Regions from separate parts of the Alteromonas sp. AMM-1 genome, predicted to be linked through region 3. Evidence: predicted binding sites of a transcription regulator. Region 3 holds the regulator's gene; each other region holds the start of a gene.

Region 1 (5,928 bases), on a different contig from region 3:
TCGACAACGCAAGACAACAAGGAGTGACCCAGGATGCCACATAGCCGTGTGCCGATAACTATATTAATGGCCGACGATGATGAAGACGACCGTCTTCTCACGCTGGACGCGCTCACCGAAGGGCGTGTAATTAACAATTTGCAATGCGTTGAAGACGGCCTGGAGTTGTTGGCTTATTTGCGTCGGGAGGGGCGTTTCAGCGACCCAGCCAGCTCTCCTCGCCCCAGCCTGATTCTGCTTGACCTGAATATGCCCCGAATGGATGGACGTGAGGCCTTGCAGGAAATCAAGGCGGACCCCGCTTTAAGGGGAATTCCGGTGGTTATTTTAACCACGTCAAAAGAAGAAGAAGACATGTTACGAGGCTATGATTTAGGCGCGGCGTCGTACATCACCAAACCAGTAAACTTCGAAGGCTTAGTTGAGCTTATGAAATCCCTCGGCCGCTACTGGATAGAAATTGTTGAACTTCCACAAAACAGCTGAGTAACAGGCCATGACTGACCATGTTGAGTTACTGCTAATCGAAGATGATGAAGACGATTATTTGCTTACTGCCGACTCACTGGCACAGTGCAAATCACCGACGTTTTCTATTAGTTGGGCCCAAAATGGCGATCAGGCCATTTCATTGCTGAAAGAACAACCATTTGATCTGTGTTTACTTGATTACCGATTGGGAAAAGAAAATGCCATTGATGTACTGGCAAAGTTAAAAGCCTTATCGGTATCCATTCCCGTTGTTGTGCTGACAGGTCAGGCCGACAGTGTGGTAGATGACATGGTAATGCGGGCGGGCGCAGAAGATTTTCTCACGAAATCAGAAATCGACACACCCCGTTTTATGCGCACGATTCGCTACGCACTGGTTCGCCGCGAAATAGAAACTGAACGGCTTGAGCGCAACCGAATTGAACAGCAAAACAAGGCAAAGGATAAATTTCTTGCGCATCTTGGTCATGAACTTCGCACGCCGCTGGCATCGATTCTTGGCTACACGGAAATGCTGTTGGACAACCACAGCAACGAGCCCATTCAACAAGAACTCTCAACTATTCTGAACAACAGTAAACACTTATTGAGCCTGTTAAATGATTTGCTTGATATGTCCCGGATCATGGCAAACAAACTGGAATTAAGCCCCTCTGCCCTGCATCTGGCCAGCTTTTTATCTGATCTCTACAGCCTGATGGTAATGCAAGCCAGTGAGAAAGGATTGGTATTAACCGTTGTGGCCGACAGTAACATTCCGGAAGAAATCAGCACCGACGCCACCCGGCTTCGTCAGGTGCTGATTAATCTGGTTAACAATGCGATTAAGTTTACTCCGAATGGTCAGGTAACCATTAGGATTAAGGCAAGTGCGCCCCAAAAATTACTGATATTCTGCGTAGAAGATACCGGTATTGGCATGCCCGAAGACAAGCTGGATAAAATATTTCAACCCTTTGAGCAAATTGAAGATCTGATGCAAGCCAATCATGGAGGAGCCGGTTTGGGACTTGCCATCACCCGGGAGTTAGTCCACCGTCTGGGCGGCGAAATCTGCGTAGAGTCTCAGCCAGGTAAAGGCAGTCAGTTTCATTTTACCATCCCACTACAATGTGATGATGTGAGCCATTGGGTAACTTTGGATTTAGAAGCGCCACAGCGCGCTACACCAGTAAGTATTCGCAAAGATCTGTACGGCAATGTGCTTATTGTTGATGACCTGCGCGATATCAGACGTCTAACCGGCAGCCTGGTGGGAACCACTCAGGCTAGTGTTCAATATGCCAAAAACGGGCTGGAGGCACTGGAAAAAATACAGGAAAGCCAAACTGCAAATACCCCTTTTGACCTGGTATTGATGGATATCCATATGCCGGTAATGAATGGCATAGACTGCTTAAAAGCACTGCGCAGCGAAGGCATATTTACACCGGTAGTGGCCGTAACGGCAGCCAGCAGAAAAGGCCTGCGGGAATCCTTACTGGAACAAGGTTTTGATAATGTGATTGCCAAGCCAATTGACCGACAAGCCCTGAGTGATGTGCTGATTCGATACCTGCATGAATCACCCCTTGTATCCAGCCTACCCCAACAGCCTGCCAGCGCGTCAGTGATGGTGGTAGAAGACGATGAAGATGTTGCCGATCTAATGGTAATACTACTTACAGCCCTTGGATACCAAACCACTGCTGCTAATAGTGCCAGACAAGCCAGACAATTAATAACAGACTCTCCAAACGCGTACGACCACGTTATGGTTGACTTGCATTTACCCGATGCCAACGGATACGAACTCATCCAGTCGTTAATGCGCATATCCGACTCATTAACGTTTACTATTGTAAGTGGTACGGAAACGAATCCTGAAGCACTTAAAGGTTTACCCATTATACAAACGCTGCTGAAGCCGGTGAGCCGTGAAGATTTAGCCCAAATAACGATCCCCATTCGACAACGCCACTGAATTGTAAAAATTTCACCCATTGTGAAATTCACGCTTCAGATATCGTGCAGTTAAAGCTTAACATTATGTATTTTATAGCAATTTTATAAGGCACAGTGTTTGCTTTCCATCTTGTAAACCAGTACCCATCCCGGGTAACAAGAAAAGGAAGCCATTATGGATATTACTGTGTTACACCGCATGTTTACGTCCACTTGCATTACTCGCGTGGTGTTTGTAGCCATGCTGACGCTTTGTATGTTGTCGGGTTGTGCGAATCTTTCACCAACGCCATTCCAGCCGTCCGGCCCTTCGCAACCCTTTGGATACAGCACGCATCAGTTGAATGAATCGACATTTCGCATTGCCTATGCAGCAAATGAACATACAGCATTTGATCAAATTGAGGCTTACGCCCACAAACGCGCGTCGGCACTGGCAAAAGAGCAAGGTTTTTCGTGGTACAGAATTGTATCGAGTACCACTGACAGCTTGCCAGAAGAACAGGCAAACGCACCTGTGCCTCCGGCAGATTTCTCTGTTGTTGAACGGGATGTTAACGGAAAACTGCCGGAATCACCTTGTGTAAAAGATGATTGTGAAATTGCCCAAACCCGCGCTCAGCCTGCTGTTAATAACAGCCAAAACGACACTGAGCAGTTGCCCACCCGGTTTTACACGCTGGTGATACAAGGCGGCATTGGTCAGACTGCCCCGGCCTCGGCTGTGTGGGTTGCAGAATAACGCTTTATGTTGTTGGCGCGATCGTTATTTAAGCATGCTAGCCTTTTAAGTTCGCCTGGTTAGCGTGCTCTACCCAATTCAAATCTTTGGTTTGCTCGTCTAACGTGCCTTTGGCATCTTCCAAAAAGATCTTACAGAAGTAGTCAACACACGGATACATATCCCGGTATTTTTTAAGCTGTACTTCCATTTCTTCCATTGCATTGGAAAATTCGTGATTGGATTTCGCCAGCTCGTAGTCACACTTTAAATACGCACACAACACATCAGCTGCTTTCGCCAGGCGAACATGCACATCATTCTTGTCTTGCACAATTAAGGGTTCGTAAGTGGCCTGAAGCGGCTCAGGCAAGGTCTTAATGAGCATCTGCTCAAAGCGCCGCTCCAGCTTTTTAATGGCTTGTGTGGTTTCCGGATCGTGATATTTAACCGGACTCGGGATATCACTCATACCAGCGATTTCGCTGCCTTCGTGAAAAATAGCCATGGCAGCGACACGGTCAGGTTCAATGGCTTCGTTAAATATCTCTTTTGCTATCACGCCCAGCATATGAGCGATCACCGATGCTTCATAAATATGGGTAGAGAGCATTTCAGATTGAAACTGAGCCATTAGTGGCCAGCGTTTAACGTTACGTGCACGCTGCATAAGTCCAATAAAGGCTGAGTGGCTGTTTGCCATTGTATTCTCCTGATTCTGGTGGATTGGGCGATCTTAACGACTATTCAACAAAATGTCTGCCGCAATCCGGATTTACACTCTGTAAAAAATGCACAGCTGCCTGTAACCATGGCTATACCTGCTGTTCTCACCCAACCACAAATCAACAAAAACCCAACATAATCAATGCTATACGTTATGGCACACAACTCGCATTAGCTAATGTGTCTTTACTGATAAATAAAGGAGACATCATGTTAGGTTGGGCTATTGTATTTTTTATTATTGCTATTGTTGCTGCAGTATTTGGATTTGGTGGCATCGCCGGTGCCGCAACGGGCATTGCGCAGTTCCTGTTTTTCCTGTTTGTCGTACTGCTGGTTATCTCGCTAATTGCAGGCGCTTTACGTGGTAAAGCACCGCGAGTTTAACCCCATTAACATCACAAGGAGATGACTATGAAAACGTTAAAACTATTGGATGTACTTAAAATGACAGTGATCGCGGCATTTGCATGTAGTGTAATTGCTTGTGGTGATGGCGCTGCAGAAGATGCAGGTGAAAAGATCGATGAAGTCGTTACCGATACTGGTAATGCCATCGAAGATGCTTGTGAAGACGTTAAGGAAGGCGTTGACGCGAAAGACAAAGATTGTTAATCACGTGTCTTCGAAAGAGCCCATATCCCGGTGGATATGGGCTTTTTTTATGGCTGGGGTAATCAAATAAGCATTAGTTCAGGATCACATCGACCCACACCAGACGATGATCCGAACTCGCCTCTCGGTTCTCCACTAACCGATACAGTGGATCAGATTGCACTGGCCAAAACACACCGCTTTGTTTAACCGATATGTTGTATCGCGACGGCAGTACATAGTCTGCTCGAGCTCCCCACTCTGCGGTGTATCGCGCGCAATAAGCGTCGTTGCAATGCGCCTTGCCACCGTCACTTTCAGGCACTACATCGCCATTGACTGCTGGGTGTTGCAATAGTTGTTCAATCACACCTGGACGGTATTTGTCTCCTGCATCCGCGGCATTAAAATCACCTACGAGTACAAACCGGGAATCGAGCGATAAACCGCCTCTATTACCCTGGTCATCATAAATATACCCAGATGTGTCACTCGACAAATAATCTGCCATCAATCGAATTTCGTCGTGATTGCGCTTACCATTTCGGTCTTCTGGTCCGTCAAAGTTAGGCGGCGTAGGATGCATTGCCAGAACGTGAAGCCACTTTCCTTCTACGTTCACCGGAATATCCCAGTGCGATTTTGAACTAAGCCGCATACCCTGCCAGGCCGCTTCGTCATACCAACTGTCAGTAGTGCCCGGATAAACAGGTTGTTGCGCATTGGGCATATCCTGCCACAGGAACATCTGAAACGTTCTCACCGATTCAAAATCTATGGGATATTTTGACAGCAGTACCATGCCATACTGCCCCGGATAAATACCATAGCCATAGGCGTCGCCGCCAGTACCTGTAGCCTCGCCATCGCGATCTAAATCAAACGGGCTGGGTTCACCGGTATTCACTGGTGCAGTATATACATAATCATAGTGTTGCGGTGTCTGCCCCTGCTGGCTTACAGCCAAAAAGTGATTAATAAACCGCTGCGCTGCCGATGGGTCTGCGCCAGTCGAAAAATCAAATTCATTGAGTAACAAAATATCAGGCGCAACCCGCTGAATAATTTCAGCAATATTTCGAATTTGTGGTTGTTCAGGATCATTTAACAGTGTTAATAACGTGGTAGCTGATGGGACGATGTCCTGAGCGCGATAATTATTTGCTTCCATACTCACGTTAAACGTGGCAATTCGAATGGTTGGTGTGTCAGGTGTCATAGGGGTGGTGTTTGCGGGTGCCACTTGCTCTGAACACCCAAACACCAAACTAAGCAGCAAAATACCTGTAAGCCGGTGTTTAAAAGAAAAATGGTGGGTCATGTAACTGAGCCTGATAGGGGGTAAATGTTGGCCTCAGTGTACCCCAACAGACCTTGCGAATGCTACGCTCCGCTTGCCCGACTCCAGCGCAGGAATAGTCCCAATGCCATCAACAGTAAACTGGCTGCCA
Region 2 (5,928 bases), on a different contig from region 3:
ACTACCATGGCAATTTTGCCTGTTGTCAGATCCATACTGGCGATGCCCGTTGGGCCTGCGCCCATGTTTCGGGGGCCAAAGTTGCTTTCGGGTTTGGTGCCCTTAGGCAGGTACCGTGCTGCTTCTTCGCGACCAATTCGAAAATAGATAATATCTTCAGCAGCGTCCAGTGCCATATCGCCACCCGCGCCCATACTGCCAGGTACAATACCCACTACACGCTGATAATGGCTTGCAGGCTTAACACGTTTTGCCATGACATCGGTAAGCAGCGCACCGGTATTCACCTCGACGATTTGCTTGTCGTTTTCGCTGTTACCGTAACGCGGTTGCGCATCGGCAGCAAAACTGGCATCGCGCATCAGGTATAATTTATTGGAACGCTGCGCATTCACCAACATGCCGAAATAGCCACCTTCACTTACCTGAACTAGCGTACCATCCTGTTCGTTAACGGCCATGGCTTCGCCCGGTACGCGATTACTGCGAAATACCAGCCAGTTGCCATCGGCAGTCCATTGGGGGTGAGTAGGGTATATTTTGGAATCGCCGGCGGGCTGACTGGTCAGAAAGGCGATGTTTACACCCGTCACGGGATCGGTAATGACTTTGCGTTCAGACGCAAAGGTATCGCCTATTTGTGCTAATACCCTGTCAGGGGCGAGGGCAACACACAGTACGGCGCCTATCAATAATGGTGTTACGTGCTTACGCAGCATCCTATTTCTCGCTTGTTGAAGTTATAAAACCACACGAGAAAACCACAAGAACGAAACGTAAGCGAATAGTTATTGAATTTTGTATAACATGTGAAACTTAACGTTAATCAACATCAGGCAACAATTATTTCGCTGCCCGCTGAACAACCCGTTGCGCGAGTTCAGCTATCCGAATATTTTGTTCCATTGCGGATGTTTGCAGTTTTCTGTAAGCCTGTTGTTCGGATATTTTACCTTGTTGCATAAGCAGTAATTTAGCTCGATCGATCACTTTTTGTTCGTTGAGGGCTTGTTTGGCTGCGGCTAGCTGACCGGCCATTTCTTCAATGCGCTGAGACTGCCCACGAATCAGCTCGTAAAAGGATTTGTGCGCTGACAGGGTAGCGGATTCAACCAGATCGTCTTCTCTTATCTCAGCGCCGCGCAAGCCTTTAACCGAACTATCAAACAACATGGTAAACGGAGAACCAGCGTGTGCAGGCGTATTGTTTAACGACGCAACCAGTAGTTCGTGATTACGCAATTCATCCTCAGCCTGCTTAATTCTTAGCTCAGCTTGCTGGTTAAGTCGCGTAGTCAGGTGTTCTTCAATGAGCTGCATGGCATCGATACGCTGTGTTGCAATGTCGTACCATACTTCACTGAGTTCCGACGAACAGCCACCGCCTTTTGCCAGTGAACAAATCATTTCCCGCAGCCGCTGAATATTGCCCGACACTTCGCCTGTGGCAAGCGCGTTCCACATCGCTTGTTCTTCGGTATCAGCGAAATTGGAAAAGGTTTCAAAGCACTGCTGCTGGGACTCAGTAAGAGTGTGGATCCTGTCGCATAACGTACTGTCAAACTGGCTTTCGGAGAAGCCAATTGCGCCCCAGGCGCGTTCCTGTCCAGCGTATTCCTTACCTTGCATAAAGTTGAACAAGGCAACCAGCAGACGGGTCATTTCCGGATCGCTGGCCACATCGGCGGCTTCAAAAATAACGTCAAGTAATCCGGCAATCAGACGGCAGTAAGCGTTTGTCGACTCAAGGGTATTTACCTGTAAAGCCGATACTTTTTCACGTAAATTTGGCAAGTGATCCATGCCCTGCAACGCAAACGTGATGCTGCTGAGCAAACGCATCGACTGACCGTTATCGTGATTGCCAAGGTAGAGTGATTTAAGCAGGCTTCGCAAATCCTGTTCGCATTCCTGACTGCTCTGAATTTGTTGTTCGCGTTGGGCTGAAAAGCGATCCCCTTTGGAACCCAGAAACACATTCGACATCCCACGTTCCCGTTGCAACTGGTGGATCATGTCTTTAATTGCTTCCACGGTACGACAGTTCGACGATAAATGGTGAAGTGCCTGAATTTCCTGGTACTTGGCTGCCAGCAAAAAGCGCTTGGTAATTTCGCTGTGTTTTCCCATGGCGATCTCAAATAGCGTGTTGATAAAAAACTGAAGCAAAAGCCATTCCTGTTTAGTGTTCCTTGCATAATTCATTGAAAAACAGATTAAATTGGTGGGTTTATAGGCAATTTTCCGGTGCATAGCTCGAATATCACTATTAATTGTGCGAATACATAGTTAAACGAGGCACTATTTTGGTGAATTTGCGCCATTTTGGCGCATTTGAATTGAGGTTTGGGTATTCACTTGTCTCTTTCTAAAAGATTTATCTGGCTGATTTTTATGGTTAATTTTTAATCTTAACCAAGTTGGCAAGAAACTTGGTACGTGAAGTGTGCAAGTCTTAGGGATTTGCCAACAGCACGAGATTGGACAAAGGCGTCCGCGACTGCTCCTCAACGGGAGTGGTGCGGGCGCTTTTTTGTGCGTGAAAAACGGCAGCGAACGTAGCAGTGAACGCTGTGCACTCTTTAATAACAGTAAGGTGATTGATTATGGCGTATCTACTTCCTTCGGAGTTTGTGACCAAGATGGTCGACGCGGGTGAATCTAAGATTTACATGTCTACCCGTGATACTTTAATTCGGGCTTATATGGCAGGAGCCATTCTGGCACTTGCAGCCGTATTTGCAGTAACCATTGCTGTACAAACCGGCGTATTCCTGATTGGTGCTATCTTGTTCCCGGTGGGCTTTTGTATGCTCTACTTAATGGGCTTCGACCTGTTAACCGGTGTGTTCGTACTGGCACCTTTAGCCTGGCTTGCCAAACGCCCCGGCGTAACCTGGCCGCAAATATTGCGCAACTGGGGGCTGGTGTTTGTGGGTAACTTTGCTGGCGCATTAACCGTGGCATTCATGATGTCATTCATTTTTACCATGGGCTACAACACCGACGGCGGTGCTATTGCCACAAAAGTAGCGGGTATTGGTGAAGCGCGTACACTGGGTTATGCAGAATATGGCGTAGCAGGCTGGATCACTATCTTTATTCGCGGCATGCTGTGTAACTGGATGGTATCGCTGGGCGTTGTTGGCGCAATGATTTCAACTAACGTGAGCGGCAAGGTGCTGGCTATGTGGATGCCTATCATGTTGTTCTTCTTTATGGGCTTTGAACACTCGGTTGTGAACATGTTCCTGTTCCCGTTTGGTTTGATCATGGGTGGTGACTTCTCCATCATGGATTACTTCATCTGGAATGAAATTCCAACTGCACTGGGTAACCTGGTGGGTGGTTTGGCATTTACCGGTCTGACCCTGTACTCAACCCACTACAAAACGGCACCTAAACGCACTCTTGCGGGTGGCGGTGCGCCTAAAGCTGTTCCAGCAGCCAAGGTTAACGATAAGGTATAACGTTTGTGTTAACTGTTCGCTGGGGCGCATGCTCCAGTAGCGGCATCAAGCCAATCAATCAGGACTGTCAGGCAATGACAGTGCCTGATTGTGCCGTTTTAGGGCGGCGGGGTGTGGTGGCAAGCATAGCGGATGGGATCAGTAGCAGCCAGGTTAGTCAATACGCCAGTGAACTGGCTGTTACACATTTTAATCGCGATTACCTGCTGACCAGCGAAAACTGGTCATCAGCCAGAGCAGCGCGAAAAGTGTTGGAAACCATCAACACCGCCTTATACATAAAAAGTGCTCATAGCCCCTATCAGGGGAATCCGGACAGGGGTTATGTGTGTACGTTTTCTGGTGTGATCCTGCAGCACAACAGTGCAACCGTTATTCACTGTGGTGACAGTACAATATTGCATTGTCGCGGTGATAACGTAACACAGTTAACCCAGGCGCACACGGGCGTATCAGAGAGTGGTCAGCAGTACCTTGCCAATGCACTGGGCATAAAGCCGGCACTCGACGTGGATATTCAACTCATCGATATTGAACCCGGCGACAAATTTGCGTTGATGACCGATGGGGTTGCAGACTACGTGAACGCTGCAACCCTGTTTAACGGTATGCCGGAAAACCACGATCAGCTTACCGAGTACTGTGAACAGGTGGTAGAGAACGCATTGGTTGCCGGTAGTTCGGACAACCTGACTATTCAATTACTGGTGGTAGCCAGTACAGCAACCGGTGTTATTTCCCCGTACGACGAACATGGCATTCTGCCCAGAAATCCGCATCTGGACATCGGTGCCACTATCGACAACTGGCAATTGTTAACCTGCCTGAGTCGTTCTGATCGCAGCGATGTGTTCATTGCACAGCATGAAACCACGCTAAAGCGGGCGGTGTTTAAAGTGCCGTCAACTACGCAAAGTAACAATGCTGGCTTTCTGGACGACATGGCCAAAGAGGAGTGGGTAGCGCGTAGGGTAAACAATCCCCATGTAATGAAAACCGTCGAGTCAGATGAGTACCGAAGTACGTTTTACACCCTAACTGAATTTCTTGACGGGCAAACCCTGCGCCAGCACTTGCTAGACAAGGGTCAGGCAACAGTGAAGCAAGTCCGAGAGTGGGCCGCTCAATTAGTAACTGCGCTTACTGCATTGCATCGAAAAGGCATTCTACATCAGGATATCAGGCCGGAGAATATACTGTTAACCCACACCGGCAGGCTGGTATTAATTGACTTTGGCAGCGCTAGTATTGATGGTCATCAGTTTTTAGACGACCCAAATCAACTTATTATCCCCGGTGATTTACTATACAGTGCACCTGAATATTTTGTGGGCCTGTGGGCCAATGAACAGGCTGACCAGTACGCGCTTGCCTGTGTGCTTTATTACGCGTTATCCGGCGGTCATCCCTATGGCACATCGGTCGCCAAAACAACCAGTTACAGTGCATTACACAAACTGCGTTATCAGCGTTTGCTTCAAAGGGATGTGTTGGTGCCTGTCTGGCTGGATGAAACGATGAAACGCGGATGTCATCCGCAGGCTGGCAAACGTTATCCAAGCCTGTCTGAATTTCTGTATGACCTACAGCATCCAAACCCGGGATATCAACAAGTACTGCCTCTGGCAGAGCGCAATCCGGTGAGGTTTTGGCAAACCGTGTCGGGTGTATTAGCAGTGTTATTGGCGTTGGCGTTAATTCGATAAGCAACCCACTTAACCATGATAGTGCACCTGTGCAGCCGTCATTGCATCAAATTGGTGCGATTTGGGTTGTGAGGAAGTACGAGTAAATTACTAACTCATTGAAAATTAACGTGTCTAATTATTGGCATCGATCTTGATAGTACCTCATTAAGATGCCGATTCATTTGTATTGCGCCATCACACAATTTAAAAGCTAACGCTAAACAGGCAACGGAGCCCATGACCCTGAAAGGTCGTGGGCTTTTTTTTGTCTCCAAGAAAGGTGAACAAAATGACTTCTTCTTCACAACAACGCATCGTCATTGTCGGAAACGGCATGGTAGGCCATCATTTTGTTGAGCAGTTAATCAACAGCCAGCATGATTGCCACGTAACGGTTTTAAGCGGTGAAGGCCGTTTGGCCTATGACCGGGTTTACTTATCGTCATACTTTGCAGGTAAAACGGCAGAAGATTTAGCCATGACCACGCCTGAAACCTATGAGCAGTGGGGCGTGGATGCGCGAATTAATGCGCGGGTGAACACTATCGATCGCGACGCCAAAGTGGTTACTCTGGAGAGCGGTGAAACATTTGAATACGACAAGCTTATTCTGGCTACCGGCTCCTATCCGTTTGTTCCACCTATTCCGGGCAACGATCAGCCACACTGTCTGGTATACCGCACCATTGAAGATCTGGAAGCAATCAGCGCTTCGTCTGCACAAAGCAAGGTAGGCGTTGTAGTGGGGGGCGGATTGTTGGGGCTCGAAG
Region 3 (5,928 bases):
CATCCATCGCTTCTGCAGCCTGGTCGCCCTCACAAATAATATCCACCTGTTCACCCTGGTGGCTTTCAAGCATCATCAGGCCTAATACGCTGTTGGCGTTACATTCGTTATCGCCCTTTTTCACAATAATAGTGGCTGTAAACTGATTCGCTAATTGTACTAATTGCGTAGCAGCACGTGCATGTAAGCCAAGTTTGTTTACTATGGTCAGTGTTTTTTCAATACGCATTATCGGTTGAGCTCGCGGTGGCGGATTTGTACATCCGGGTGTTTATCACTAAAGAGTTTGGCTAACGTTTGCGCCACAAATACCGAGCGGTGTTGCCCGCCGGTGCAGCCTATAGCAATAGTTACATAGCTGCGGTTATTGCGTTCGAGGTGCGGCAACCAGGTGGTCAGCAAATTCTGAATTTGCCAGATAAACTTGGTAACGATGGGTTGTGATCCAAGAAATGCTTCTACCGGAGAGTCTAAACCGGTTAAATGTTTCAAATCCGGCTCCCAGTGTGGGTTGGGTAAAAAGCGCGCGTCGAACACGTAATCGGCGTCTTTAGGGATGCCGTGTTTAAAGCCGAAAGACTCAAACACCAACACTAAACGGGAACTCTTTTTGCCCAGGATCCGTTCGCGGATCAGTTCAGCCAGCTGGTGGATTGACAGATTGTCGGTGTCGATATACAAATCTGCGCGTTCGGTAACCGGGGCGAGCAGTTCGCGCTCTGCCTGGATGGATTCGGCCAGTGATTTGTTAAGCTTTGCCAGTGGATGCAAACGACGTGTTTCGCTGAATCGCTTAACCAGGATATCGTCGCTGGCATCAATATACACGATGGTCATTGTCCAGGACGAGGGCAAATAATCCAGAATTTCAACCAATTCATCCGGGTCTTTTGGCAGGTTACGCACATCAATACTTACCGCAACCTGATCGTATTCATCTACTACAGTGTGAGTAAGCGTGGGCAGCAAATTTACCGGAATGTTGTCAACACAGTAATAACCCAGGTCTTCCAGTGCGCGTAACGCAACAGATTTACCTGAGCCAGAGCGCCCGCTGATAATGATGAGTTTCATGTGTAGCCCAGTTCCTTGTTAGCCGGTTGTTCAACCATCACAGAGAGCAGCAATAACCTCTTCTTTGGTTTCGGCTCCACGAATGGCTTTGATAATATCTTTCTGACTGAGTTTACCTGCGATAGTTGCCAAAGTCTGCAAGTGGCCTTGAGTTTGATTTTCCGGCACTAATATCGCAAAGAAAATATCGACGGGCTTATCGTCAATGGCGTCAAAGTCAATAGCGGGCGTAGTCGTCACCACCACGGCGGTCACTTTGGATAAATCTGCCAGCCTGCCGTGCGGCAGTGCAATACCATTGCCAATACCAGTACTGCCTACTTTCTCCCTGGCCATCAATGCACTGAGCACTGTTTCCTTGTCGATTTCGGGACTCGTCTGAGCGGCGATATCACTGATAATTTCAAGAATTCGTTTCTTGCTATTGCACTGAACCGCACACTCGGTGCGGTCCAGGCTCACTAACGCTTGTATATTCATAAGGTTGGTGACTTAATGTTTTTTGAGCTTTTCCTTGTGCTTGATAACCTGTCTATCCAGTTTGTCTACCATGCTATCAATCGCCGCGTACATATCGGAATCTTCAGACGAAGCAAACACTTCAGCACCGCTTAAGTGCACTGTAGCTTCCGCTTTTTGACTCAGTTTTTCAACATTCAGGATCACATGCACATTGGATATGTGATCGAAGTGTCGCTCCAGTTTAGTAAATTTTGTCTCAACATAATTACGCAAAGAATCGGTAATCTCAACGTGATGACCTGAAAGATTAATTTGCATAGTTCGTCTTCCTTATATTTCAGCCTAAATGAGGCTCTTGCGTTGGTTAGACGGTGGAATCGAAAGCGATTCCCGGTATTTTGCTATTGTCCGCCGGGCAACCATAATGCCTTGATCAGCCAACAATTGAGCAATCTTGCTATCGCTGAGCGGTTTACTGGGCTTTTCTGCGGCAACCAGTTTCTTAATTAACGCACGAATTGCTGTAGACGAACATTCGCCGCCAGACTCAGTGGCAACATGGCTGGAGAAGAAGTACTTCAACTCAAAAATACCACGCGGTGTGTGCATGTACTTTTGTGTTGTCACGCGCGAAATGGTGGACTCGTGCATATCTACCATTTCTGCCACGTCATTCAGTACCATGGGCTTCATCATTTCCGGCCCGTGTTCAAAAAAGCCAAGTTGCTGTTGCACAATACAGTTTGCCACTTTCATCAGCGTTTCGTTACGCGATTCCAGGCTCTTAATGAACCATTTGGCTTCCTGCATATGTGAACGGATAAACTGTGAATCTGAGCTGTTACGCGCTTGGCGACTCATGGCCGCGTACTGCTGGTTAACGCTCAGTTTCGGTAAACTATCCGGATTGAGTTCTACCATCCATCGACCATTGCGCTTGGTCACCGACACATCCGGGATCACGTATTCAGGCTCTTTGGTAATAAGAGCACTGCCAGGACGGGGGTTAAGTGTTTGCAACAAACGCATGGCTTCACGCAAATCGTCCTCTTTTAGACGCGATTTACGCATAAGGGTTCGATAATCTTTACTGCCAAGTAAGTCGGCGTATTCGTCGATCAGCATTTTTGCTTCGTTCAGCCAGGGCGTATCTTCGGCAAATTGCTTTAACTGAACCAGAAGGCACTCCTGTGGCGTCCGTGAACCAGAACCAATCGGGTCGAACATTTGAATGCGTTTCAGTACGCATTCCACTTCGTCCATTTCTATGGGCTCATCCACATCGTCTTCAGAATTTACGCTTTGAAGAATGTCGTCCAGGCTAACCGTTAAATATCCTGATTCGTCAATTGAGTCGATGATAGCGATAGCTATAGCCCGGTCTACATCGCTGAATGGGGTTAAACGCATCTGCCAAAGCAAATGGTCCTGAATGTTGTCGGTGGTTTCACCCTGAAAAATTTGTTCGTCGTCGTTAGATGACGGGCCCGGTGCAGGGGCCGAGCCTGCTGAGTAGTATTCGTCCCAGGTGCTGTCGATGGGAAGTTCATCGGGTAATTCGTTCTTCTCCAGCGCTTCGTTGGTATCCATACTGTCGCTGCTGGTACTGGGTTGCGCCTCGTTGTCGGCATCCAGGTTGTTTCTTTCAAAGTGGTCGGTATCGCTACTTTCGTCTATTTCCAGCAGTGGATTAGCGTCTAGTGCTTCCTGAATTTCCTGCTGTAAATCCAGCGTAGAAAGTTGCAGCAGCTTAATAGCCTGCTGTAACTGCGGCGTCATGGTAAGTTGTTGACTAAATTTGAGTTGTAAAGATGGTTTCATCTACTTCTTTTCTTAACGCCCTGTTATTGGATGGGGTATTGCATCAAGCTTTTTCATATTTACCTTAACTATAGCCTGAATTGCTCACCAAGGTATACATCCTTCACTTTTTGATTACTTAAAACCTCTTCTGCGGTGCCCTGGGCTATCAGTTCACCCTGGCTCACTATGTATGCTTTCTCGCACACATCAAGGGTTTCCCGCACGTTGTGGTCGGTAATTAATATACCGATATCCCTATCCCGCAAATGCTGAATGATCTTCTTTATATCATTAACCGAAATTGGGTCAACACCTGCAAAGGGTTCGTCCAGCAAAATAAATTTGGGATTGGCCGCCAGAGCCCGGGCAATCTCTACCCGACGGCGCTCACCACCCGATAAACTCATGCCTGTACTATTGCGTATATGGTTGATATTAAATTCATCAAGCAGGGCATCGGCTTCATTCTGGCGTTCATCTGCACTTAAATCTTTACGCGTTTGCAGAATAGCCATGATGTTGTCGAATACGCTGAGTTTGCGAAAAATAGACGCTTCCTGCGGCAAATAGCCAATGCCATGGCGCGCGCGTTCATGCATGGGCTGGCGGGTTAGATCCATGTCGCCAATGCGTATGTCGCCTTTGTCCAGTGGCACCAATCCAACGATCATGTAAAACGTAGTGGTTTTACCTGCGCCATTAGGGCCGAGTAAACCTACAATCTGGCCGCTTGACACTTCAACACTAACGTCCCGTACCACCTGGCGGGATTTATAGGATTTTGCCAGGTGTTTCGCTGTGAGTACTGCCATTAGCGCTGGTCTTCCTTAGCATCGGTATCAGGTGTGGGATTCTTGGGCTTTTTGTCCTGCTTATCTTGCTTTTCCTGCTTTAATGCATCAATAGTTTGGGTGCTGAATACCGTGGTAACACGGCCAGTGCCACTGCCATCGCCTTTGGCGATCAGTTGCTCTTTTTCCATGTTGTACACAATAGAGTCACCTTTCACCACAGAGCTGTTTTGCAGTAGTTCTGCTTTGCCGGTTAGCGAGATCGTGCGGCTACCTACTTCGTAGCGAATTTCAAATGCCTTGGCTTCCACTGTGCGACCATCATCCAGCTTTTGGCGGTAAATAGCAGGCTTGCCCGTGGCAGAAAACACTTCTTTACCTTTGCCTTCAGTGGCTTCTACTTCTACCCGGTCGGCCAGAATATTCAGGCTGCCTTGTACAATTTGTACGTTGTCGATAAACACCGACTTTTTATTTTTACCGTCTAAGAATTGTGATTCAGCTTTTAGCTCTATCGGCTTTTTAAAGTCCGATTGTTCTGCATAAGCAGTGGTTGCTAACACAGCTAGTGCAGCACTAGTTAGCAGGCTGATAAGTGGTTTGTACATGTTGATTTAACTCATAAGTTTTATTCAGCAAATCGGCCGTTAATCCATTGCTTTGAATAGTAAATTCAGGTCCGGAAATCACAACGTGAGCTTCTGATACCATCGACTGTTTGTCCAGATCTATTTCCAGATAATCGGTTTCAACCCGTTGTACAAAGTCGTCCGGGTTTTTACTCACAATCACCACGTTGTTTTCTAACTGGATCATATTGTTATCGTAAAGTGTACCTTCGCTGGCCACTACCTGCCATGGCGGCTCGCCCGATGTCTGATAGATAGTATATTGCGGTGCCAGAAAGAGCACAAAGCCTAAAAACTGATAATGTTCCATTCGCGATGAAAAGACTTGTTGAATACGGTTGCCTTCTTCGTCATATATAGTGGTGGTGAGATTGCGCGCCTGGTAGGTTGGCGTAAGGGCACGGGCATCTTCATCCATTACCTGCTTGGGTGGCTCTTCCATTAAGCCGGGTAAATACAGCCCTAATGCCAGAATAAACAGGCCGGCAATAATTAATCCCAGTCGGCTCATACACTGGCCCCAAGAATGCCTTTCAATTTGCCTTTTGCCTGCAATATGGTGTCGCATACTTCCCGCACGGCACCAAATCCGCCTGGCAAGGTGGTTACCCAGTTAGCCTGCGCAATCACCTGAGGATGGGCATCTCTAACAGCAATATGCACGGCAGAATGTTCGAACATGCCGGTATCGGGCATATCATCGCCAATGGCGGCTACGTCCTGCGGTTTGATGTTGAGTTTTTTAAGCAGGGCAGCCAGTGCGTCAGCTTTGTTCTCTTCGCCCTGAATGATGTGCTGTACCGTGAGCGATTTCATGCGATTAGCCACAATGGCAGACGTTCGACCGGTAATAACAGCAACTTCCACACCGGCGTTAATCAGCGCTTTTATCCCGTAACCATCACGGGTGTGAAAGGCCTTCAGTTCTTCACCATTATTGCCCAAATAAATTCTGCCGTCGGAAAACACGCCGTCTACGTCACATACCAATAATCGCAGTGTGCGTAACTGCTTGAATTGCTTTAACGCTATCGGCCCATAAAGGGTATCAACGGTATTCATTAAATTACTCCGGCTTTTAACAACATATGCATGTTAAAGGCACCAATAGGCTGTCTGTTTTCGTTTACTACCAGTAATGCGCTGATTTTGTAGCTTTCCATCAGATT
Region 4 (5,928 bases), on a different contig from region 3:
AATTTCGCGATATCGCGCTTCAAATTCACTGAGATGACTACGCAATACACCATAACCGCCTTTGGCTTCGATAACATGGGCATCATCAGTGTCTAATATTGCTACATGAGACCATTTTGAACCGGTTCTCCAACGAATCATTCTGGAAATCCAGGAGCGATTACAACCAAATACAATAATCATTAGCGATTTCCCATCCAAACTCACACACAACCGGAATGAAGCAGGCGTACCCACAGCTGGCCAGCAGACACTTCGTCGCTCAGTGGCCTTATGCTCTTGCGTTCAACAAATATGAATTGTATTTAGTTATATCGAATGTTTTTTAAACTGTAAACAAGAGACTTGTGCAATACAAATGAAAAAGGCGATAGCTCTCACTATCGCCTCTTTATAGAAATTTGAAGATCCCTCTCTGCGTAAAGTGCCAAATAACGTCTAACGCTATTCCCCTGCACGCAATTCCTTCTTTCTCATCCGTCCTGAATGAGCAGCCAATCCCTAGCTGGTCCCTTTCCTTTATCCTTGTTTACTTTACGTCCTGTTAAAGTATTCTTCGCTCCATGAAGTTGTCCATCAACCATCCCGGTTGTATCCGCTTCCTTGTAACCGGCTTCTTGCCAGTGTGCCCCATCCTGGGTTGTCCAGTGTCGTCCTTGGGTCATCCTGACTCAACGTTTCTCCCTGTGACGTAGATATAATATCTAACCCAATAATTATCGGTAGCGACTTTTTACAGAAAAATCGTGCATAGCCAGATGCTTTCATTGAACTTTAGTAGAAAGTTTTTTAAATACAGCAACATAGAAAATTGCGTAGGTGTTAACCTTTAGTCTAATTAGAACAAGCTTACAACACTGTAAGAAATGTCGTACAAGAAGAGGGACAAAATAGGACTTTGCAGACAGAAAATCGCGACCACCAACTACCGTAACTCTCCACAGATTTTTACTGTTTATAAGAAGTTCGCTCTGCCAGTATATCTGGTAAGGGTATGAACATCCTTGTAGACTCGCAGCACACTCATAAACAGGTGCGAGATGCCATGCAGAATATCGCCATCTTTGTTGACGTACAAAATGTCTATTACACCACCCGTCAACACTATCGTCGCAACTTCGACTACAATGCTTTTTGGCGTAAAGTTACCCAAGGTCGAAATGTAATTGCGGCCTTTGCGTACGCAACACACCGTGGTGACAACAAACAAACAGAATTCCAGAATATTTTGCGGGCGATTGGATTTAACGTAAAACTCAAACCCTTTATCCAACGGGCAGATGGTTCAGCTAAAGCAGATTGGGATGTGGGTATTACTATTGATGTTCTGGACTACGCAGACCAGGCAGATCAAATCATATTGGTTTCCGGCGATGGTGACTTTGACTTGCTTGCAGATAAAATTACCAGAGATAAGGGAAAGCAATTTCATGTATACGGCGTTGAAGCCCTTAGTGCCGGTTCATTAATAAAGGCCGCCACTCAGTTTACGCCAATAGATACTGACTTACTGTTGTAATGGGATCCGAATTGGTATTGTCCGGAAAGAATAAATAAAAAAACGGTGGCCGTGGCCACCGTTTTTCTGTGAATTTTGAGTTTCCTTCTCAGCGATCCATTGCGACTTAAATCGTCCCGATTAAAATCCTTATACGCCCCTTTCCATCTTTTCTCACCACATCCTGCGTGAGCTGCAAATCCTGTGCAGATCCCTTTCCTTTACTCCCTGATTCACTACACATCCTGCGTGCAGTATTCCTCATCCCGAGGTTGTCCTTATTTGGCCGCCTGGCCGGTCCTTACTGTCCCTAAATGAAACTGCCTGTTTCATTATGCTCATCCCTGAACAGTCCTATGGTCGTCCTTGTGTCATCCTGACTCGTCGTGTTTCCATGTGACAAGCTCATATTACCCTGTTGGGAATAGATTACTATTACCGTTCTGTCACAAATAAATAATTTATTGCCTACTACAAAAGTAGTATAAAAATTTAACTAATACTTTCATGTATTTATAAATTTTAGTGAGCCAAACCTACGCTCACAAAGGAACAATGTCTCACAACTTTGTAAGATATTTCGTACAAAGCTGTGAGACACAATCTTAATCTTTCGGCTAATGGCATCATGCGATGCCGGGACAGACTGTCAACGAATACCCAAAACAGGGTTATGGACGAGGTCGAAACATCACATGGCCGAACTTAGTGGTAATTTCGACCTGGGCAACTTTTTGATAAAACCCATCAGCAAAAAAGGACTCGTATTTAGGCACGGTAACAAATACGCCAACGCCTTCAGAATCGCGATGTTCCAATAACACACTGTCTATTGCACGCATCAGTAAATGGCCCAGACCATGTGACTGATGATCGGGATGCACCGCAATAAAACTGAGCAAGTGGTACTTTTGAGCTGGCATCGCACTGCGAATCTTTTCTTCTTTTTCCAGCATCTGACGGGTACCGTAGTATCCGGCTGTCAGTAACATCTTCAAACGCCAGTGCCAATACCGACCAGCGCCAATGGAATTGTCAGGTCCGGTAAGACAAGCCACTGCCAGTAATCGCCCTTCATCAAACAATCCAATGATGGGCTGATCAGCTTCCCAAAACGCCGTTAGCTCCTCGCGGATCGCCGAGCGCAACCGTGATTCATATCCCTCACGCTCAGACTGGAAGATTTCCAGAAAGATGGGATCGTCGTGATAGGCATTGTAAATAATTGACGCAGCAACTTTAAGATCTTCTGCCGACAGATAAGCCGCTCTGACATTATCAAGCTGCGGTGAGGTATCTGCTTGAACCATATTTCAATCTCCCGGTTTAACGCTGTTGTTTTTATACGTCTAAAAACTGAATACGACTCACAGCCGAAAATACACAGTAATACTCACTTTATCTGAAAATCCTCACAAAGGTAAATTTTTTGTTAATTTTTTGTGCTACCAAACCGTATTTCTTTGAAAAAGCAAAAAGGCGCTCATTTGAGCGCCTATTTAATTATTTAAAATCAGAATGTTACACTTTAAACTGGTAGTCTCTGGATTTCATTACAGTTTGCGTAATGCCTCTTCGCCCCAGCCAATTAATCGGTTATCTTCAAATACCAACGGCGTGCACTCGTCTTTGGTAGTGATACCATCATCAGCCGCACGCTGCGTTCTGTAGTAAAGCACGCGATAAGTATGACCATCCTGACGAAGTAACTCGTTAAAATCTGCAACGCCCATACTGCGGGTCACATCTTCATAGTGTGCATCGAGTTCCAGTTTTGAAATGTGTTTGCGATTATTGTATTCCCGCTGCTCCCAGGACGAGTTGTAATTTCTACCGTCGTCATCCCCTACTGAAATAACGCAACCAGAGAGTAAAAGTGGAGCCGCCAGTGCCGTGCACAACAATATTTTTTTCATGTTTAGTCCTTGTCTTGCTAATTTGAATAGGTTTCGTTGTTATGCCAATACAATCAAGATTAGGGCCAAAAATAAACTGTTGATTTAAAACAATTTTTAAAAAATACACTTGGCCTGAATGTAACTTTTAGGCAAAATAGGCAATTATTTAGCTTTTCTGACCACAATTGTAATTTTTATGAACGATAAAGAGAAATTTGAAAGCCTGTTTGCTATATGTATCAGCCTGGCAGAAGCTGGACAGTCTCCCAGCGTAGGCTTACTCCGCGGCAAAGCCCCTTTTAGGGTAAGTGTGTTGGAAGCCATTGAAGTAATTAAGCGCTTTAATCAGCACCAGCAACTGGAAGCCAATAAGCCTAAAACCCTGACAGATCAGCAAAGGATTAAAGAGCTGGAAGCCCGGGTCGCCCAGTTGGAGCAGGCCATCGGTGTAATGGAAAGCCGGCTTGCCAAGCTCGACAACATCTGAGTTTAGTTTCCCAACAAGCGTTGATTAACTGAGCCCATCCAAAAAAGTGGCCAAATCCGGTGCCAGCTTGCGCACCGGCAGCCTACCGACTTGCTCAAGCACCACCTCGCCGGTGGTATTGTCTACAGAGAGAATAAAATCATCTTCATCCGTTAGACCAAAAAACAAAGTAAGCGGTTGTTTCAATCGTTGCTTCATCATTAAATGGCCAATCAAATTTTGCTGTAAACGCTCAAAGTCATCAGCATTACACACTTGTAAAAGTTCACACTCACCATCACTGGCCTGCGCAAGCAGATTAAAACTCCAGTTGGTAGTGAAGAACTGACAAAACTGCTCATTCAGGGAGATGTTCAACGCACTTTCAATATTGGCGAAATTCAGCGGAAGATCCATTACTACCGGCTGCCAGTTAACCGCCATTCCAGCCTGAGCAGCTTCCTGGTAGCAAGGTGATGGCCAGTCTGGATCGTATTCAATTTTGAATCGCTGCTCGTTTGTATTGGTGTCAGCCTGTAATCTTTGCACTAAGTTATGCAATGATTGTTGAACGATTTGCTCCATTGCCGCTCCATTTTCGCTATAATTGCCAGCATAGTAATAAATTTGTCCGGTAGATTATAGATCTGTGCACCTCTTGATATTATTCAGGATGTGCAAACAATCTGCCCGTTGAACCTCGAAATGGAGCCAGACCGGTTGCATGACTGAACACACAAAAAAAACAGAATTGTCGCTTCCCACTCATCTTACTTTAGGTCAAAGTGTTGATTATATTGAGAATTACACTCCTGGGTTGCTACAAAGCGTTCCCCGCTCCCTTAGCCGGGACCAGATTGGTGTTTCTCACCCTTTGCCTTTCGAAGGTGTCGACATTTGGAATGGTTACGAATTATCGTGGTTAAACAGCAAAGGAAAACCGCAGGTAGCCATTTTGCAATGTCGTGTACCCGTTACGTCTGATAATTTAATTGAGTCCAAGTCATTCAAGCTGTATCTGAACAGTTTTAACCAAACCCGATTTGACTCACGCGATGAAGTATTAGCCTGTTTGCAAAACGATTTAAGCGAATGTGCAAATGCGCCTGTAACCGTTATGCTGTTGGGTCCGGACCAATTTGATGCCATGCCGGTTAACAACCTCACAGGAACCTGCATTGACGATCTGGATATTGATGTAGCTCATTATTCACCAATGCCATCTCTGCTAACCTGCGATGAAACTCAACAAGCAGAAGAAACATTGGTCAGTCACCTTCTTAAATCAAATTGTCTCATTACCAGTCAGCCAGACTGGGCCAGCATTCAAATTAAGTACCAGGGACCCAAAATTAATCATGAAGGCTTACTGGCTTATCTGATTTCGTTTCGCCAGCACAATGAATTTCACGAACAGTGTATTGAAAGGATTTACTGTGATTTAATGGCGTTCTGTAAGCCATTGAAATTAGCTGTCTATGCGCGATACACAAGGCGTGGCGGATTAGATATCAATCCTCTGCGAAGCAACTACACTAGTGAAATAGAAAATAGTCGTCAGGCCCGGCAGTAATCTGCCTTGGCAGCGCTAATAACAGGACAGAACAAAAATGGACGCAAAGCAGTTGCAATCGCTCAAAGCCAGTAACGAGCAGTTAGCCGGTTTCATTGTAAGACTGACAAATTTTTACGAAGGCCTGTCTCCTGATATTGATGCAGAGCTTGGCAAGCTCCGGGGCCATTTGAGTGGCAACGTAGATTTCACGCTGGCAAAAGTGAGCATAAACAAAATTAATCAATTGTTTATGCTTGAACCTACCAACCTTAAAAACCTGACACAGCAGTGGCTGCGCCAGCTGGACAATGACATTAAGGAATTTCAGCGTCACATTGAAGACGCTGAACTGACCAAAAAAGCACTGGGCGTGGCCACTTCGCTGAGCAAACCTGTCAGCTCAGTCGGTCAGCTCCTGCCACTCTACGAAAAACTCATTAAGTGTTATCAGGCTGGACTATTAAGTGCTGCGAAACCGGGTGCTGCCAATAACGGTGGGGCAAACAGCAAA

The links. Region 3 encodes sigma-54, which starts transcription at its own class of promoters, with help from an activator protein. Its sites were predicted from a motif close to GTTGGCACGNNNNTNGNNT; they were not measured.
Region 1: the regulator sigma-54 is predicted to act here: its motif matches at 4,037-4,055, upstream of ACLR2L_RS13880 (DUF1328 domain-containing protein).
Region 2: the regulator sigma-54 is predicted to act here: its motif matches at 2,420-2,438, upstream of ACLR2L_RS17225 (formate/nitrite transporter family protein).
Region 4: the regulator sigma-54 is predicted to act here: its motif matches at 3,466-3,484, upstream of ACLR2L_RS09225 (DUF3192 domain-containing protein).

The regions. Positions count from the first base shown of each region.
Region 1 covers NZ_JBLBUE010000096.1:2,640-8,567, reverse strand. The annotation lists gene ACLR2L_RS13905 (sensor histidine kinase) at 1-44, shown strand, start outside; gene ACLR2L_RS13900 (response regulator) at 34-486, shown strand; gene ACLR2L_RS13895 (response regulator) at 497-2,455, shown strand; gene ACLR2L_RS13890 (CC0125/CC1285 family lipoprotein) at 2,612-3,178, shown strand; gene yfbR (5'-deoxynucleotidase) at 3,216-3,860, opposite strand; gene ACLR2L_RS13880 (DUF1328 domain-containing protein) at 4,094-4,270, shown strand; gene ACLR2L_RS13875 (hypothetical protein) at 4,298-4,498, shown strand; gene ACLR2L_RS13870 (endonuclease/exonuclease/phosphatase family protein) at 4,572-5,696, opposite strand; gene ACLR2L_RS13865 (hypothetical protein) at 5,861-5,928, opposite strand, start outside.
Region 2 covers NZ_JBLBUE010000165.1:966-6,893, forward strand. The annotation lists gene ACLR2L_RS17215 (hypothetical protein) at 1-719, opposite strand, end outside; gene ACLR2L_RS17220 (nitrate- and nitrite sensing domain-containing protein) at 844-2,169, opposite strand; gene ACLR2L_RS17225 (formate/nitrite transporter family protein) at 2,607-3,470, shown strand; gene ACLR2L_RS17230 (protein kinase domain-containing protein) at 3,476-5,176, shown strand; partial or broken gene ACLR2L_RS17235 (FAD-dependent oxidoreductase) at 5,448-5,928, shown strand, end outside.
Region 3 covers NZ_JBLBUE010000006.1:47,449-53,376, forward strand. The annotation lists gene ACLR2L_RS02605 (HPr family phosphocarrier protein) at 1-229, opposite strand, end outside; gene rapZ (RNase adapter RapZ) at 229-1,074, opposite strand; gene ptsN (PTS IIA-like nitrogen regulatory protein PtsN) at 1,105-1,554, opposite strand; gene hpf (ribosome hibernation promoting factor) at 1,567-1,854, opposite strand; gene ACLR2L_RS02625 (RNA polymerase factor sigma-54) at 1,879-3,357, opposite strand; gene lptB (LPS export ABC transporter ATP-binding protein) at 3,426-4,151, opposite strand; gene lptA (lipopolysaccharide transport periplasmic protein LptA) at 4,151-4,738, opposite strand; gene lptC (LPS export ABC transporter periplasmic protein LptC) at 4,707-5,270, opposite strand; gene kdsC (3-deoxy-manno-octulosonate-8-phosphatase KdsC) at 5,267-5,821, opposite strand; gene ACLR2L_RS02650 (KpsF/GutQ family sugar-phosphate isomerase) at 5,821-5,928, opposite strand, start outside.
Region 4 covers NZ_JBLBUE010000040.1:17,742-23,669, reverse strand. The annotation lists gene ACLR2L_RS09240 (hypothetical protein) at 1-141, opposite strand, end outside; gene ACLR2L_RS09235 (NYN domain-containing protein) at 1,046-1,519, shown strand; gene ACLR2L_RS09230 (GNAT family N-acetyltransferase) at 2,170-2,808, opposite strand; gene ACLR2L_RS09225 (DUF3192 domain-containing protein) at 3,052-3,414, opposite strand; gene ACLR2L_RS09220 (hypothetical protein) at 3,593-3,883, shown strand; gene syd (SecY-interacting protein) at 3,908-4,447, opposite strand; gene queF (NADPH-dependent 7-cyano-7-deazaguanine reductase QueF) at 4,587-5,435, shown strand; gene ACLR2L_RS09205 (GGDEF domain-containing protein) at 5,473-5,928, shown strand, end outside.